Regions from separate parts of the Salinicoccus bachuensis genome, predicted to be linked through region 2. Evidence: riboswitches for the same ligand, from Rfam matches in the RefSeq annotation. Region 2 holds a riboswitch; the other holds the start of a gene.
What was found. Region 2 has a riboswitch for lysine ahead of RQP18_RS02545 (Na+/H+ antiporter NhaC family protein). Riboswitches for the same ligand answer to the same signal wherever they lie in the genome.

Region 1 (7,965 bases), 970 kb from region 2:
ACGGCATTCTCACGGATGAACGCGCCCGGTTCTATGCGTGCATTCGTTTCTGAAAGATCTTTCAACGGAATTGCAGAGTTTCTTCTGTCCATTTCAACTTCGATATCTGTGATGATATCCTTGTTGTATTCTTCGAATGCTTTCCAATCCGCCAGATCTGCAAAGATCGTTTTGGAAGTTTCACTGCCGAACACTTTGAGTGTATCCGGGAATTCCACACCTTCAAAGTTTCCGTTGACGTATACTTTCACCGGTGTCACCTTGTGTGCATTACTGATGTACTGGATGATTTCTTCTGCTGTAAAGTTTTCCATTCTACTATCTCTCCTCGAATAAATTATTGTAGTCGTAAAAGCCATTCGGACGATTGACCAGAACATTTGCAGCTTTCAGTGCACCATTCGCAAATATTTCCTTGGATTGTGCCTGATGGGTGATCTCGATGACTTCGTCATCTTTAGCAAATATAACATCATGTGTACCTACAATGGAACCGCCCCTGATCGCACTGATGCCAATCTCTTCCTTCTTCCTTTTTTCATGGATATTGGACCTGTCATAGACCGGATAGCTGTTTTCACGGTGATCCAGAGCGGTATCGAGCAATTTTACGAGTGTCCCGCTTGGTGCATCGACTTTCTTATTATGATGGCGTTCCACCATCTCCAGATCGAACTCATCCAGCATCGTCAATGCCTTCTTGAGCAGCGTATTCACTACATGTACGCCATAGCTCATGTTGGCACTGAAGAACACCGGCAATGATTCGCTTTTTTCCTTGAGTAGAGATACGATCTCTTCCTTCTGTCCTGTCGTAGCGATTACAAGAGGAGTTTTCACCTCATCCTCAAGCAGGGGCAGAAGGAGGTCCGGATGCGAGAAATCGATTGCGACATCCGCTTCTGCTGCATCAATCGTGTCGAATGCAGGGTAGGGGGCGTCCTTGCCGCTGCCTGCAATGATTCCAACTATTTCATGCCCCTCTTCTTCGGCAAGTCTTGCTGTAATTTTGTTCATTGTGCCGTAGCCTATGAGGAGGATCTTCATACGAGGGAGCCCTCCTTGAAGTTTCTCAGCGTCTGGACCACTTCATTCAACACTTCCTCTTCAAGAGGAACAAGTGGCAGTCTGAGTTCATAATTGCCGAACCCGAGTTCACTCGTCATCGCTTTTACAGGGATCGGATTGACATCCACCTGTACGGCTCTGATCATCGGCATCAATGCATCGAACTGCTCTTTTGAATCTTTGCTGTCATTCTTTATGCTTTCATAGACTTCCTGAAGCTCACCTGGAATGATGTTTCCTACGACCGAAATCAGACCTTTTCCACCCAGCTTGCAGAAGTCATGCATATTGTCATCATTTCCACTGTACAGGATGAAATTCTGGTCTGCAGTCAGTTCGAGTACTTCTTCAGTATATCCAAGATCGCCTACAGCATCCTTCAGCGCCGCAATATTCGGGTGTCTGCTCAATTCTGCGACCGTTTCCGGTTCAATGGTCATGCCTGTTCTTCCCGGCACGTTGTACAGGACGACCGGAAGATCCGTGCTGTCTGCAATCTTTGTGAAGTGCTGATAGAGGCCGCGCTGGTTGCTTTTGTTGTAGTAGGGGGTGATGAGCATCAGTGCATCCGCTCCGATTTCTGCTGCATACTTGGACAGCTCTATGCTGGCACGTGTCGAGTTTGTTCCTGTACCGGCGATGACCGGGATCCTGCCGTCAACCGTGTCCACACCGACTTTCAGCAGTTCGCGTGCTTCATCGGAAGCCAGTGTAGGGGATTCGCCGGTTGTACCATTTACAATGATCGCCTGGGCATTGTTTTCAATCAGATACTCGATATGCTTCCTGAACGCATCATAATCCACTTCATCATTCGTAAGAGGGGTTGTAATCGCTACGCCAATACCTTCAAAAATAATATCACTATCCATTTTGAACACTCTCCGTTTCCATCATCATTTTTAGGATCTGTACCGTATTCTGCGCTGCGCCTTTTAGAAGATTATCTGCTGTACACCATATATGGAACGTATTGTCGAGCGACTCGTCCTTCCGGATGCGGCCGACGAATACTTCACTTTTTCCTGTGCTCTCAAGAGGAGTCGGGTACTCATTGTTCTCTGGATTGTCCACCAGTTTGATATGGGGGATGCCCTTGAAGACTTCACGCACCTCTTCGACAGTAGCATCCCTATCAAGGGTGACATTGATCTGAACGGCATGGCTGTTTGTGACAGGCACCCTGACACAGGTCGCCGTCACAGCGAGGTCAGGCTGACTCAGAATCTTTTGTGTTTCATCAATCATTTTTCTTTCCTCTTTTGTATAGCCATCTTCAAGGAAGACGTCTATATGGGGAAGTACATTGTCATGGATGGGATGCGGGTAGGTTGTCGGTGCCTCTCCCTTTGCACCTTCTTCAAGGTCGCGCAGACCGCCGACACCTGAACCGGATACTGCCTGGTATGTTGTATAATGGACCCTTTTGAGTCCGAATTTTTCCTTCAGTGGCTGAAGGGCGACAACAGACTGGATTGTGGAGCAGTTCGGATTTGCAATGATCCGGCGATCAAGTGCCGGCCTGTTGATTTCCGGCACGATCAGATCGATATCTTCATGCATCCGCCACTGGCTTGAATTGTCTATCACGATGGCGCCGCCTTCTTCAAAGAGTGGAGCGAATTGCTTGCTTGTGCCGCCACCGGCACTCATGATGACATAATCGAAGCCTTCCTTCGTCGCTTCCTCCGTCAGTTCCCGGACTGTATACGTCCGACCCTGCACCTGGACCTCCTTGCCCGCAGACCGGGGAGAGGAGAAGAGTACAAGCTCATCCGCTGCTATCTCATACTGCTCGAACATTTCAATCATCTTGCTTCCGACGACACCTGTCGCTCCAACTATTGCTACCTTTACCATAATGATTTCCTCCTGATTTTATAGATTGAATTTTGTCGCCAGTACTTCCACTGCCTGCCTGTCCTTTTCACTGTCCACAACATAGGAAATGCTGATTTCCGAAGTTGTGGTCTGATAGAACATGATGCCCGCTGCCTGAAGTGCCATGAAGGCCTTGGAGGCAACACCAGTCATATCGCGCATTCCGGAACCGATGATCGAGACTTTCGAATGGTTGGTCCTTACATCGAGCACCATATCCGGGTGCAGACGTTCGACCGCTTCGAATATCTCATCTAGTCGATAGGATTCGTTTCCTTTGACTGTAAAGGACAACTGGAAGCCTTCACTGTTCACGACCTGCGAGATCATATCGATATTGATGTCATGGGCTTCGAACTTTTCAAACAGATCGAAGATGAGCGTGGATTCCCGTTCGGGTTCATATAGTGTGACATGGATGATGTCACTGTCCAGCGCCACACCGGTTACTGCTTTTCTTTCAAGAACTTGTGTCTCTTCCATGATCCATGTTCCTTTCTCATCTGATAGTGTCCGTCCCAAATAAAGGGGAATCGAATGATTCTTCGCGATCTCTATGCATCGTGTTTCAAGGACGCCTGCACCGAGTGCACTCATTTCCATCATTTCATCATACGTAATTTCATATATTCTTCCTGCTTCTCCATATACACGCGGGTCTGTGGCATAGACACCATTCACATCCGTATATATTTCACATGGCATGTTGCAGCGTGCCGCTATGGCCACTGCCGTCGTATCGGATCCTCCGCGTCCAAGCGTGGTGATCTCCATATTGTCGTTGATGCCCTGAAATCCGGCTATGGCGATGACATCATGGGTTTCCAAAGCGGCTTCCAGGTGATGCTGATCAATATCCGCAATCCTGCTTTTCATGTGGCCGCCAAATGTCTTTATGCCTGCCTGGTAGCCTGTCATCGCCTTTGTCCGTATGCCAAGATCTTCAAGGACGATCGAGAGGTAGGAGATGGTCTGCTGCTCTCCTGTAGTCAGCAGCAGTGCCACATGGTCCTCCTTCGGAGTGGAGGAGAGGCTGTTTGCATTCAACAGAAGTTCATCTGTTGTGCCGCCCATTGCACTGACTACGACAATCAGCTTTTCTCCCCGGGAAACCCTTGATTTCAATTCATTCGCAATCTCTTTTATCTTGTCGAAATCCCCAACTGATGTTCCGCCAAATTTCAAAACGCTCGTTTCCATATGTCCTCCTGTAGGGAAGCACTCACTCAAACTAAAAAAACAAGCCCGGCGGAATGCCGGACTTGTTCTGATCTATACACAAGTGATGCACTCCATTATTGTAAAAATAATGACAGACCTGTAGCTCTTAACCCTCAGATCCAATGACTTGCCGCTGCAACGGCAGGCCATTTCGGCATCGCACCCTTTCACACACTTAAAGTTCGCAGACTTTATGTTAAGTGGCTACTCATGATTGATGCGCCTCATCCAACTGATATTTAATTTTATAAATGCCATTATACATACATAAATCATGCATGTAAACTATTTTTTTAAAAATATATGCAATTGTCTATAAATTACGATTTTATAAGGCCTTGATCCTTCAGATACTCCTCGTAGGTGGACTCCTTGACGATGGCACCGGAATTCTTCAGATCAATCACCTTGTTTGTGATCGTGTTGATGAACTCAAAGTCATGGGAAGTGAATATGATCGAGCCTTTGAAGTCTTTGAGACCGTCATTCACTGCAGTGATGCTTTCCAGGTCGAGGTGGTTGGTCGGCTCATCGAGCAGGATGACATTCGCTTTTGACAGCATCATCTTCGACAGCATTGCACGGACTTTTTCCCCACCTGACAATACGCTTGCCTTCTTTTTGGCTTCTTCGCCGCTGAACAGCATTCTTCCAAGGAATCCTCTCAGGAAGGTTTCCGTCTGTTCTTCAGGTGGCGCATACTGGCGCAGCCAGTCGACAAGGTTCGTATTGACGCCTTCGAAATATTCCGAGTTGTCTTTCGGCATATAGCTCTGGCTTGTCGTCACTCCCCATTTGACTTCGCCCGCGTCCGGGGTGATTTCACCAGCCAGGATGCGGAGGAGGGTAGTCCGCGCGATTTCAGAGGAGCCGATCAGGACCGCCTTGTCATATGGATCCAGCGTAAAGCTTACGTCGTCCAGCACTTTATTCCCATCCACACTGTGCGTCAGCCCTTTGACATAGAGCAGATCGTTGCCGATTTCTCGGTCCGGTGTGAATTTCACGAAAGGATACTTCCTGGACGATGGCTTGATGTCCTCGAGTTCGATCTTCTCAAGCGTCTTCTTACGGCTCGTCGCCTGCTTGGATTTGGAGGCATTCGCACTGAAGCGTGCAACGAAATCCTTCAGTTCCTTTATCTTCTCTTCCTTCTTCTTGTTCTGGTCCTGGGCCATCTGCTGGGCCAGCTGGCTGGATTGGTACCAGAAGTCATAGTTGCCTACATACAACTGTATTTTTCCGAAGTCGAGGTCGGCAATATGTGTGCACACATTATTCAGGAAATGGCGGTCGTGGGAAACCACGATAACAGTATTGTCGAAATTAATCAGGAATTCTTCAAGCCATTGGATCGCTTCTATATCGAGGCCGTTGGTCGGCTCATCGAGGAGCAGTACATCAGGGTTGCCGAACAGGCTTTGTGCAAGCAGAACTTTGACTTTCTGGTTGTTTTCAAGTTCTGACATGTTCTTGTCGACCAGGCTTGAATCTATGCCCAGACCATGCAATAGGCTTTCAGCATCGGATTCGGCCGTCCAGCCGCCCATTTCTCCATATTCACCTTCGAGTTCAGCAGCACGTATGCCATCCTCATCTGAAAAATCGGGCTTCATATATATTTCATTCTTTTCATTCATGACTTCCCACAGCTTTGCGTGGCCCATCATTACGACATCCAGGACGCGATACTCTTCATATCCGAAATGGTCCTGCTTAAGGACGGCCAGACGCTCATCCTTCCCCATGCTCACATGGCCGGTCTGAGCCTCCATTTCTCCTGAGAGTATTTTGAGGAACGTCGACTTGCCGGCACCATTTGCGCCGATCAGCCCGTAGCAATTCCCCGGGGTGAACTTTATATTTACATCTTCAAACAGTTTGCGGTCGCCAAACCTCAGACCAACATCTATAACCTGTAGCATAGGCATTCTCCTTTAGTATATTCTTAAGCGATGATAACACATTTATGGTACCATTGAAATATAATTCTAGGAGGGCGGATACCAATGAAGCACGAATTGCGCCGATTTTCCAGTATAATGGATGACAGTCGTCGTACCGTATTTTTCACTGGTGCAGGGGTGTCGGTAAAAAGCGGCATCCCCGATTTCAGAAGTATGGGTGGCCTGTTCGATGAAATCAGCAGGGCAGGCCATTCGCCGGAATATCTTTTGAGCAGGGCACACCTTGAGGATGAACCGGAAAGTTTCATCCGTTTCTACAGGAAACGTCTGATGCTTGCAGACAAGGCCCCGAACATTGTGCATGACTTCATCGCGCACGAAGAAGCAGAGGGCCGTTCGCTCGGGGTCATCACCCAGAACATAGATGGTCTGCATCACGATGCAGGCAGCCGGAATGTAGATGAACTCCATGGCTCGCTCAACCGTTTCTACTGCACATCATGCGACAGGGAATACTCCAAGCAGACCGTCATGGCCTGGAACCTGTCGCACTGCGAATGTGGCGGCGTACTCAGGCCGGATATCGTACTCTATGGGGAAATGCTTGATGAAACCGTCATAAATTCTGCCATAGACAAACTGGCGCAGGCAGATACGCTGGTAGTGATGGGGTCGTCCCTCCTGGTGAATCCGGCAGCATTTCTGATCAACTATTTCAGTGGCGGCCACCTGATCATCATCAACAGGGATGAAACACCATTTGACGGGGAGGCAGACCTTGTCATCAACGAAGATATGACCGAAGTGATTGAAACGATCTATAATAATGAAGGAGATAATATATGAACCAGATATCAGGTACAGTACAATTTTTGGAAGTAATTAAAAAGGAAGGTTCCACCTATCATCTGAAGATGGAAGATGCACTCTATATAAGGATGAACGCTTCGGCCTCGGACAGGGAGTACGAAATCGGGGAGGAGGTCAGCGCCTTCATCTATCCGAACAGAAGTGGCGAACTGTTTGCAGCACCCGTCGTCCCTGATGCTTCCGTCGACCAGTATGGCTATGCCACTGTCACGGAAGTGAACAGGGAGGGTGCCTATGTGGATATCGGCATTCCGAGGGAGATACTGGTGCCGTGGATCGATCTTCCCAAAGTGAAAAGCGTGTGGCCGAAGGAAGGCGACAAGCTGTATCTCAAACTGAGGGCGGAAAGCGATAGCCAGCTGTATGGCAGACTCATCACCGAAAATGAAGCAGCAGAACGCTTCACCCCGGTCGAGCCGTCCAAGTTTGAAGAACTGAAGAACAAATGGATGGAAGGCCGCGCATACCGTCTTCTCCGGATCGGCACCTTCCTTCTGACCGAAGGTGGCCATAAGGTATTTGTCCATGAAAGCGAACGCGAAGACGAACCGAGACTGGGCGAACTGAAAAAATTCAGGGTCATCGGCATCAATGACAAGGGCGAAATCAACGGTTCATTCATCCAGCAGGCATACAAGAAGATGGACGCCGACAGCGAAAAGCTGCTGGACTATATCAATAAAAATGGCGGACGCATGCCGCTGAATGACAAGAGCTCACCAGAAGACATCAAAGAAGCGTTCAATATGTCAAAAGGCTCCTTCAAGCGTGCACTTGGACGTCTGATGAAAGAAGGGAAAGTCGAACAGACCTCCCGGGAAACACTGCTCAAAGAAAACCGGTAATCGAAATTCGATTACCGGTTTTTCCTATCCTTCTATTTCTTCTGTCAGTGCTTCAAGCTGATCCACAAGCTCACCAATGTAATCAATCGTATCACGGAGTGGCTGGTCTGTCGTTACGTCTACACCGGCCATCTGTGCAAGCTCGACAGGGGATTTCGTACCTCCGGACTTGA
Region 2 (7,965 bases):
CATTGGTATGACCAAGCGATGACAGCAGAAACGTATATAGAAGATATGGAAAAGCACAAAGAGAATCTGCAGAAGGTGTACGATGAATTTCAGATTCCGGATGACGAAAACTTCTTCCGGCGTCTGGAAAACAGGAAGCTCCGTGTCATCGCCATCACCGAAGACTGGTGCGGTGACGCCATGATGAACATACCCATACTGCTTCATCTGGCTGAAAAGAGCCATACCGAAGTACGCATGCTACTGAGGGACAGCAACCTGGAGCTGATGGACCAGTATCTGACAAACGGCAAATCCCGTTCCATACCGATCTTCATTTTCATCGATGAGGATGGTGAAGAAGTGACGCACTGGGGTCCCCGTGCAGAAACAGTGCAGCAGGCAGTCGGCCAGCTGATGTCCGGATTGCCGGAGAAGGGCTCACCGGAGTACGATGCGGCATTCAAGGAAGCCATCCAGACGCTGACATCCCGCTTTAAAAGTGATGAGACATTCTGGCAGGCGACATATGAAAGCATAAAAGAGAAGACCGAGCAGAAACTGTAGGCGGGATAGAGGAGTTGAGTGCATGAGAAGTCGGGTGACGACATATGTGATTGCAGGAGGCCTGCTCGGCCTCTTTACAGAAAGCGTGATGACGGGTGTCATCGCTGGTGCCGTGGCATATATCGCAGTACGATATGGAGAAGTTACAGGAGATAACGGATAGCGGGGTGCACTTTTGTGCACCTTTTTTGTTCCATTCACAATCGCAGGCGAAACGACTGCAAGTTGGAGCTCCATTCCGCCACTTCTAAGCTTCGTAAAAATAAAAAAGCCGCTTCCAACAGGAAGCGGACAGAGGAACTATTGTGATTTATACTGCAGGCCGATAAACTGCATCTTCTGGTTAAACAGTTTTGGATAGGCCATGTATCCGACCATGACGGATGACATGGCTGCGGTTGTGAGGAGCAGGAACAAGATCAACAGCTGGTACAGGACGGCTTCCATCGGATCGGCACCACCGATGATGAGTCCGCTCATCATGCCCGGCAGCTGGACGAGTCCCATGGTCTTCTGTGCTTCTATTGTCGGGATCATGCTGGTCTGGATGGCCGACTTCAGGCTCTTGTCGATGGCGACTTTGGGCTGGCCGCCCATGGACAGGATGAGTTCGATGGTTTCGTCACTGCGATCGACTTCGTCCTTGAATTTATTCAGGAAGAGCAGGGACAGCACCATGCAGTTGCCGATGACCATGCCGCTGATCGGGATGACTTCCTGCGGAGTAAATGGAATGATGCCGAAACTCAGCATGATACCCATCGTCACTGTTTCCACAACGACGAGTGTAAGGACGATCATCCATGTGATGCCGGGGATGCCGTCCCCTTTTTTGATGATGTTCTGTGTCGCTGCAGCAATCATCAGCATAATCATCAGTATGATGAAGATCGGGCTGTCGCTTTCGAAAACGAAGGTCAGGATATATCCGACGATCAGCAGCTGGATGATTGAACGGATGGTCGCGATGATGATATCCTTTTCGAGGCCGAGTTTGAGTACGAGTGCCAATCCGAGTGGAATGGCGATGAATATCAGGGATAGCGCAAGCTGTGTATAGGTCAAAGTTCTTCCCCCTCCACAAATTTTTGGATGAGCGGATTATCGGAATGGTCGATGAAGGATGCATCGCCGAATTCGATCAGCTCCCCGCTCCTCAGGAACCACATGTCGTCACTGACCCGGCGTGCCTGGTCGAGGTCATGGGTGATCCAGATGACGGTGACATTGTATTCACTCTGCAGACGGAGGATAAGCCGTTCGACTTCCTTCACCATCCGGTAGTCGAGGCTTGCGGTGATTTCATCGAGCAGAAGGACCTCTGGCTGGTTGACGAGCGTACGCGCGATGGAGATGCGGCTCTTTTCTCCCCCGGAGAGTGATTTTATATTCTGATCGAGCGGTATGCTGCCGAGATCGACACGGTCCAGCAGTTCCACGGCACGCTTCTCATCCAGCGTCTCACCGAAGATGGCCTTTGGAAGGTTGAGGTTGTCATAGACCGTCCCGCCGATCATCGGTGCACTCTGGAAGGCCATTCCGATCCGCTTTCTCAATTCGATCATATCCATGCCGGCAATATTCTCCCCCCTGAAAAATATATCCCCGGAGTCGGGCGAAAGCAGGCCGTTGATATGCTTCAGGCAGGTGGTCTTTCCTGCACCACTGGGGCCGACGAAGGTTGTGATGCGCCCCTCGTTAAAATGACCGGTGATATTATGTAGAATGCCATTATGGCTGACATTTTTGAATTCGATTATAGTCATGGAAATGTGCTCCTTATACATTAGAGTGGTCGACAGCTGATCCCGCCCGTGGTCGTTGACATGATAATGCAGTCATGCACCTCCATAGCGTATGGCTGCCTCCTGCATGCCCAGTTACCATCTTATACGAACTTTCCCACAGCTGCAAAGTGGGCGGTAACACTATTTATAATTATTATAAATAAGAGTATAACATAAATTATAATTATTAAAAATAATGAATTTTACATATTCCCTGCCGCGCTGTATTTATACAAATGGCTGCCTGAATTATGTTACAATAAAGTAAGGTGATTTCTATGATTTATATTGGACTGACAGGTTGGGGGGATCATGATGATCTATATACCGACCTTGCAAATAAAAAGGATAAGCTGCCGGCCTATGCCTCCCATTTCCCGATTGTTGAACTGGATGCAACGTACTATGCCATCCAGCGTACTTCAACGGTTGAGAAGTGGTGCAATGAAACCCCGGATAAATTCAAATTCGTCGTCAAGGCCCACCAATATATGACGGGGCACAGCGACTACCGCGACCACTATGACTCCATCAGGGATGTCTTCAGTGCCTTCCGCGATATGCTGCGCCCGATGGAGAAGGCGGGGAAGCTCGGGTTCGTCCTGTTGCAGTTTCCCCCGTGGTTCGACTGTACACATAAGAATATACGCTATGTAAAATATGCGAAGGAACAGCTTGAGCCATACAAGGTGGCGGTCGAGTTCAGGAACCAGACGTGGTTCGAGGCGCGGTACCGTGAGGAGACGCTGTCATTCCTTGATGCCAACGGCATGATCCACAGCATCTGTGACGAGCCCCAGGCCGGGATGGGGAGCATCCCGTTCGTCAACCGGGTGACGGACCGGACGGCATTCATCAGGCTGCATGGACGCAACGTGCATGGCTGGACCCAGAAGGATCGTACCAGCCAGGAGTGGCGGAATGTCAGGTACCTGTACGATTATAATGAAATAGAGCTTGAGTGGCTGAAGAAGCAGGTCGAAATCCTCAAGCATAAGACGAAGGACATCTACATCGTTTTCAACAACAATTCCGGCGGACATGCCGCTGGCAATGCACAGGATTTCATGGCAATGATGGATATCCGGTATGAAGGGCTTTCCCCGAAACAGCTGAAGTTGTTCTAGCTGGAGTGGGGGGAAGAAGATTTCTGATGCATAATTACAGCCAGGAACTCCTGGTCTTCCAAAGGAGCCACGCTTATGGAATATATCATCCTTATATTGATCGGGCTTGCCGCTTCTGCCCTTGGAGCGCTTGTCGGTATCGGCGGGGGCGTCATCATCGTCCCGCTGCTCATATTCTTCGGCATCAACCTGGGTATTCTGGACCGCATCACACCGCAGAGCGCAGTCGGTACTTCAAGCATCATCCTGATTGTCATCGGATTGTCCGCAATGATCTCATATGGACGAAGCAACCAGGTGGACTGGAAGAACGGCAGGCTGTTCCTGCTCGGCATCATGCCGGGTGCCTTCATCGGATCCTATGCCAGCCGCTTCTTCACAATCGACAGCTTCAACCTGTATTTCGGCATCTTCCTCATATTTCTAAGTGCCCTGCTCATCATCAGGGACAGGATAAAGCCCATTTCCATCTTTCAAAACGAGCGCTATATGGAGCCCCATGTGGATAATATGGGGGAGGTCCACCACTATGGATTCCCGGCCTATATCGCCATCATATCCACATTCGTGGTCGGCTTTTTCACCGGTCTTTTCGGCATCGGTGGCGGCGCACTGATGACGCCGCTCATGTTGCTTGTGTTCCGCATGCCGGCGACCATAGCGATCGGCACGAGCATGATGATGGTCTTCTTTTCCGGTTCGGCCGCAGCCGTGGGCCATATGCTGCAGGGCAATGTGGACTTCTGGTATGCACTCTTCATCGTGCCCGCCGCCTTCATTGGGGCCAAGATCGGCGTAATGGCCAACCACCGCTTCAATTCCGATTCGCTCGTTGTCGTGCTGCGCACAGTCCTTCTGCTGCTCGGCGTATACATGATTCTACAGACCATCATTTAGAGGTGATTCGATGGAAGTGAAGCTATTCCATACAAATGACATACACAGTCATCTGTATAACTATCTGAAGATAAAAGATTTTCTCCACAACAAGAAGCGGCAATACAAACAGAATATGATGTATGTCGATCTCGGAGACCACGCAGACCGCTCCCATCCCTACACGGAAGCGACGCTCGGGAAGGGAAACGTGGAAATTCTCAACGAGGCCGGCTGCGAGGTGGCCACAATCGGCAACAACGAAGGCATCACCCTTCAGAAGGAAGACCTGAAGGAATTGTACGACGACGCCGATTTCGATGTCATCTGTGCCAACCTCCGTGAGGTGGGCAGCACGTCCCCATACTTCAAACCCTATGTCATCAAGGAGGTGGAGGGCATCAGGTTCGGCTTCATCGCCGCGACGGTGGAGTTCACCCCCTTCTACAAGGCACTGGGCTGGGAAGTGTCGGATGCTTTCGAATGGATTCTGAAAGCCATAAGGGAGATCAATACAGAGGTCGACTGCATCGTCATGATGAGCCATCTCGGACGTTATGATGACGAGTCGCTCGCAATGATGTTCCCTGAAATAGATGTCATATTGAGTTCGCACACCCACCACTACTTCGAAGAGGGGGAGTGGGTCGGAGATACCCTGCTTGCGGCTGCCGGACGGTTCGGCGACTACGTCGGGGAAGTGACGCTGGAGTTTGAAGGGCATTCCCTCATCCGGAAACATGCGCGCATCTATGATACCGACCTCCTGTCGAGCAGCGATGACCATTATTATGAAATCGGCCGGGACATGATGTCGACAGTCGTCAAGGATGAGGCGCCGCCGATCGGACGGACCCTCTATTCCACCAGCCAGTTCATCGTGACACTGGCACGCATGGTAAGGCTGTTCACGGACAGTGATGCGAGCCTGCTCCACACGGGGCTCATTGCGAAGCCTTTCGAAGGCGGCGCCCTGACGGAATACGACCTGCACAAGGTGCTGCCGCATGCGATCAATACGGTCCAGATTGAATTGACCGGGCGTGAACTGAAGGAAGTCTTCAACCAGGCGTCAAAGCATGAGTTCAAGGATGACATCGTCCGGGGCCTCGGTTTCAGAGGGGATATATTCGGCTGTTTCGTCACGGACAATATCGGCTATATCCAGTCGGAGCGCGAATACTACATCAATGGCGAACGTATCGATGACCGGCGGCACTATAAGCTCGGCACACTGGACATGTACACTTTCGGCAGGATATTCCCGCAGTTCAGGTATTCGAAGAAAGTCTACAAGATGCCGGAGTTTCTGCGGGATATCGTCAAGATGTACCGTACGGAATTATAGTTGAAAAGTGCGCAATCTATGCTATAATATTCTATGACAATTGAAGAACGGAAAGTAGAGGTCGCAACGGCCATGAGTACAGGAGGGAGCAGGCATGCTTTGAACTTCTGGAAAGGGGCAGTTGCCGAAGGATGCACCCGGCGGGGTGCCATTCTGGGACCAGGTCGAAGAGGCCGGGTACTGTCATTACGATGATGCGCTACATATTGGTGATGGACGTCACGGTGGCTGAATCTGTAATGCTGCTGTGACGTCTTTTTATGATCTAAATAGTTTCTCAGGAGGATATATATGGAAAGTATACTGAACTGGGAGTACATCTCCCTCGTCCCGCCGCTTCTTACACTGCTGCTGGTGGTGCTGACACGCAAAGTGGGCATCAGCCTTGGTGTCGGGATCATCACTTCGGCGTTTGTCGTAGCGGGCGCGGACATAATGGAAACGCTGGGAATGATTTGGAACAGCTTCGCGATCATTTTCGTGGATGGGGGATCCATCAATACATGGAATGCATTCATCCTCATCTTCCTCAGTCTGCTCGGCATCATGACGGCATTCATCAACATGTCGGGCGGGGCCAGGGCCTTCACCGCCTGGGCACTGACGAAGGTGAAATCCCGGCGGGGTGCGAACATGGCAACCGCACTGCTCGGCATCATCGTCTTCATTGATGATTACTTCAGTGCATTGATCGTCGGCCAGGTGGCAAAGCCGCTTACGGACAAATATAACGTCTCCCGGGCAAAGCTTGCCTATCTGATCGATACGACGGCATCACCGATTTCCGTCATCGCCCCGATTTCAAGCTGGGGCGCAGGCATCATGGGGCTGGTGGCACCATTGATTGCCGCAGCGGGCATGGTGGCGGTTACGCCATTCCAGGCATTCGTCTATATGATTCCGATGAACTTCTACGTACTGACTGCGGTGGCGATGATGTTCATCGTCATCCTGACACGTTTCGACATCGGACCGATGCGCAAGCACGAATCCCTCGCCATCAATGAGGGACAGGTCGTCGGGGACACGCGTGAAGTGCCCGGCGAGACGGACGAGGAGCTCCCCGTCCATCAGCAGGGTTCTGCCAAAGCGCTCATCGTGCCGATTCTGGGTCTCGCCATCACGGTCATCGTGGCGATGTTCGTCACAGGTGCAATGACGGGCGGTTCGTTCGACATCTTCAGCATCTTCGAAAATACGCTGGTTACGCATTCCCTCGTCATCGGGGGAATCGTCGGCCTGGTGCTGAGCCTGTTCTACTTCTTCAAATATACACGCAAGGACAGCGACTTCGGCAAGACGGAAATCTGGCTGGGTGTGAAGACCGGCTTCATGGCAATGTTCCCGGCAATCCTTGTGCTGACTCTGGCATGGATGATCGGGGATCTGATCGGCCAGCTCGGCACCGGCGAACTGCTCGGTGCGATGGTCGAGAATTCGAACATGCCGACAGGTCTGCTGCTTGCAGTCGTCTTTGCGGTCGCCTGTCTGATGGCGTTGGCAACGGGGACAAGCTGGGGTTCGTTCGGCATCCTGATCCCGATCACGGGTGAAATCATGATCTCACTCGATGCGACGGACCTGCTGCTGCCAAGCATCGCAGCGGTACTCGCCGGCGCAGTGTTCGGCGACCACTGTTCACCGATTTCGGACTCGACGATCCTGTCATCCACCGGTGCGGGGTGCAACCACATCGTCCATGTCATGACCCAGCTGCCATATGCGGTCGGTTCTGCGCTGATTGCGCTGGTCGGCTACCTGGTCCTCGGGCTGACATCGAGTCTCCTGCTCGCCCTTCTGACACTGCTGGTGCTCATCATTATTGTCGTAGTCGTCTCCAAGGTCGTCTATACTCCAATCGCCAAAGAAAGTACAGAATCATAGAGCAGAAAAGCTCCCACCTCAGGATGGGAGCTTTTTAATATGCAATAGCCCACATATTGGAACATTTTTTTATTTTTGACACTTTATTCGAATAATTATGATAATATGAACATGATATTCAATTCATAAGGAGGGCATTATAAGTGGCTACAAAAAATGAAGAGATCCTGAGAAAACCTGATTGGTTGAAGATCAAGCTGAACACCAATAAAAACTATACCGGCCTGAAGAAAATGATGCGTGAGAAGAACCTACATACAGTATGTGAAGAGGCAAAGTGCCCGAACATACACGAATGCTGGGCGGAACGCCGCACTGCCACATTCATGATCCTGGGTGCGATCTGCACCCGTGCCTGCAGATTCTGTGCAGTCAAGACAGGACTGCCGAATGAACT

Region 1: another riboswitch for lysine. It lies ahead of RQP18_RS07345 (aspartate kinase); the one in region 2 lies ahead of RQP18_RS02545 (Na+/H+ antiporter NhaC family protein).

The regions. Positions count from the first base shown of each region.
Region 1 covers NZ_CP138333.2:1,451,691-1,459,655, forward strand. Annotated here, with positions in the region: gene dapD (2,3,4,5-tetrahydropyridine-2,6-dicarboxylate N-acetyltransferase) at 1-314, opposite strand, end outside; gene dapB (4-hydroxy-tetrahydrodipicolinate reductase) at 319-1,047, opposite strand; gene dapA (4-hydroxy-tetrahydrodipicolinate synthase) at 1,044-1,940, opposite strand; gene RQP18_RS07340 (aspartate-semialdehyde dehydrogenase) at 1,933-2,928, opposite strand; gene RQP18_RS07345 (aspartate kinase) at 2,947-4,149, opposite strand; lysine riboswitch at 4,227-4,406, opposite strand; gene RQP18_RS07350 (ABC-F family ATP-binding cassette domain-containing protein) at 4,491-6,095, opposite strand; gene RQP18_RS07355 (NAD-dependent protein deacylase) at 6,180-6,923, shown strand; gene RQP18_RS07360 (CvfB family protein) at 6,920-7,792, shown strand; gene pepF (oligoendopeptidase F) at 7,817-7,965, opposite strand, start outside.
Region 2 covers NZ_CP138333.2:481,926-489,890, forward strand. Annotated here, with positions in the region: gene RQP18_RS02510 (thioredoxin family protein) at 1-546, shown strand, start outside; gene RQP18_RS02515 (hypothetical protein) at 569-709, shown strand; gene RQP18_RS02520 (ABC transporter permease) at 847-1,611, opposite strand; gene RQP18_RS02525 (ABC transporter ATP-binding protein) at 1,608-2,312, opposite strand; gene RQP18_RS02530 (DUF72 domain-containing protein) at 2,612-3,460, shown strand; gene RQP18_RS02535 (sulfite exporter TauE/SafE family protein) at 3,536-4,357, shown strand; gene RQP18_RS02540 (bifunctional metallophosphatase/5'-nucleotidase) at 4,368-5,684, shown strand; lysine riboswitch at 5,732-5,894, shown strand; gene RQP18_RS02545 (Na+/H+ antiporter NhaC family protein) at 5,976-7,568, shown strand; gene lipA (lipoyl synthase) at 7,712-7,965, shown strand, end outside.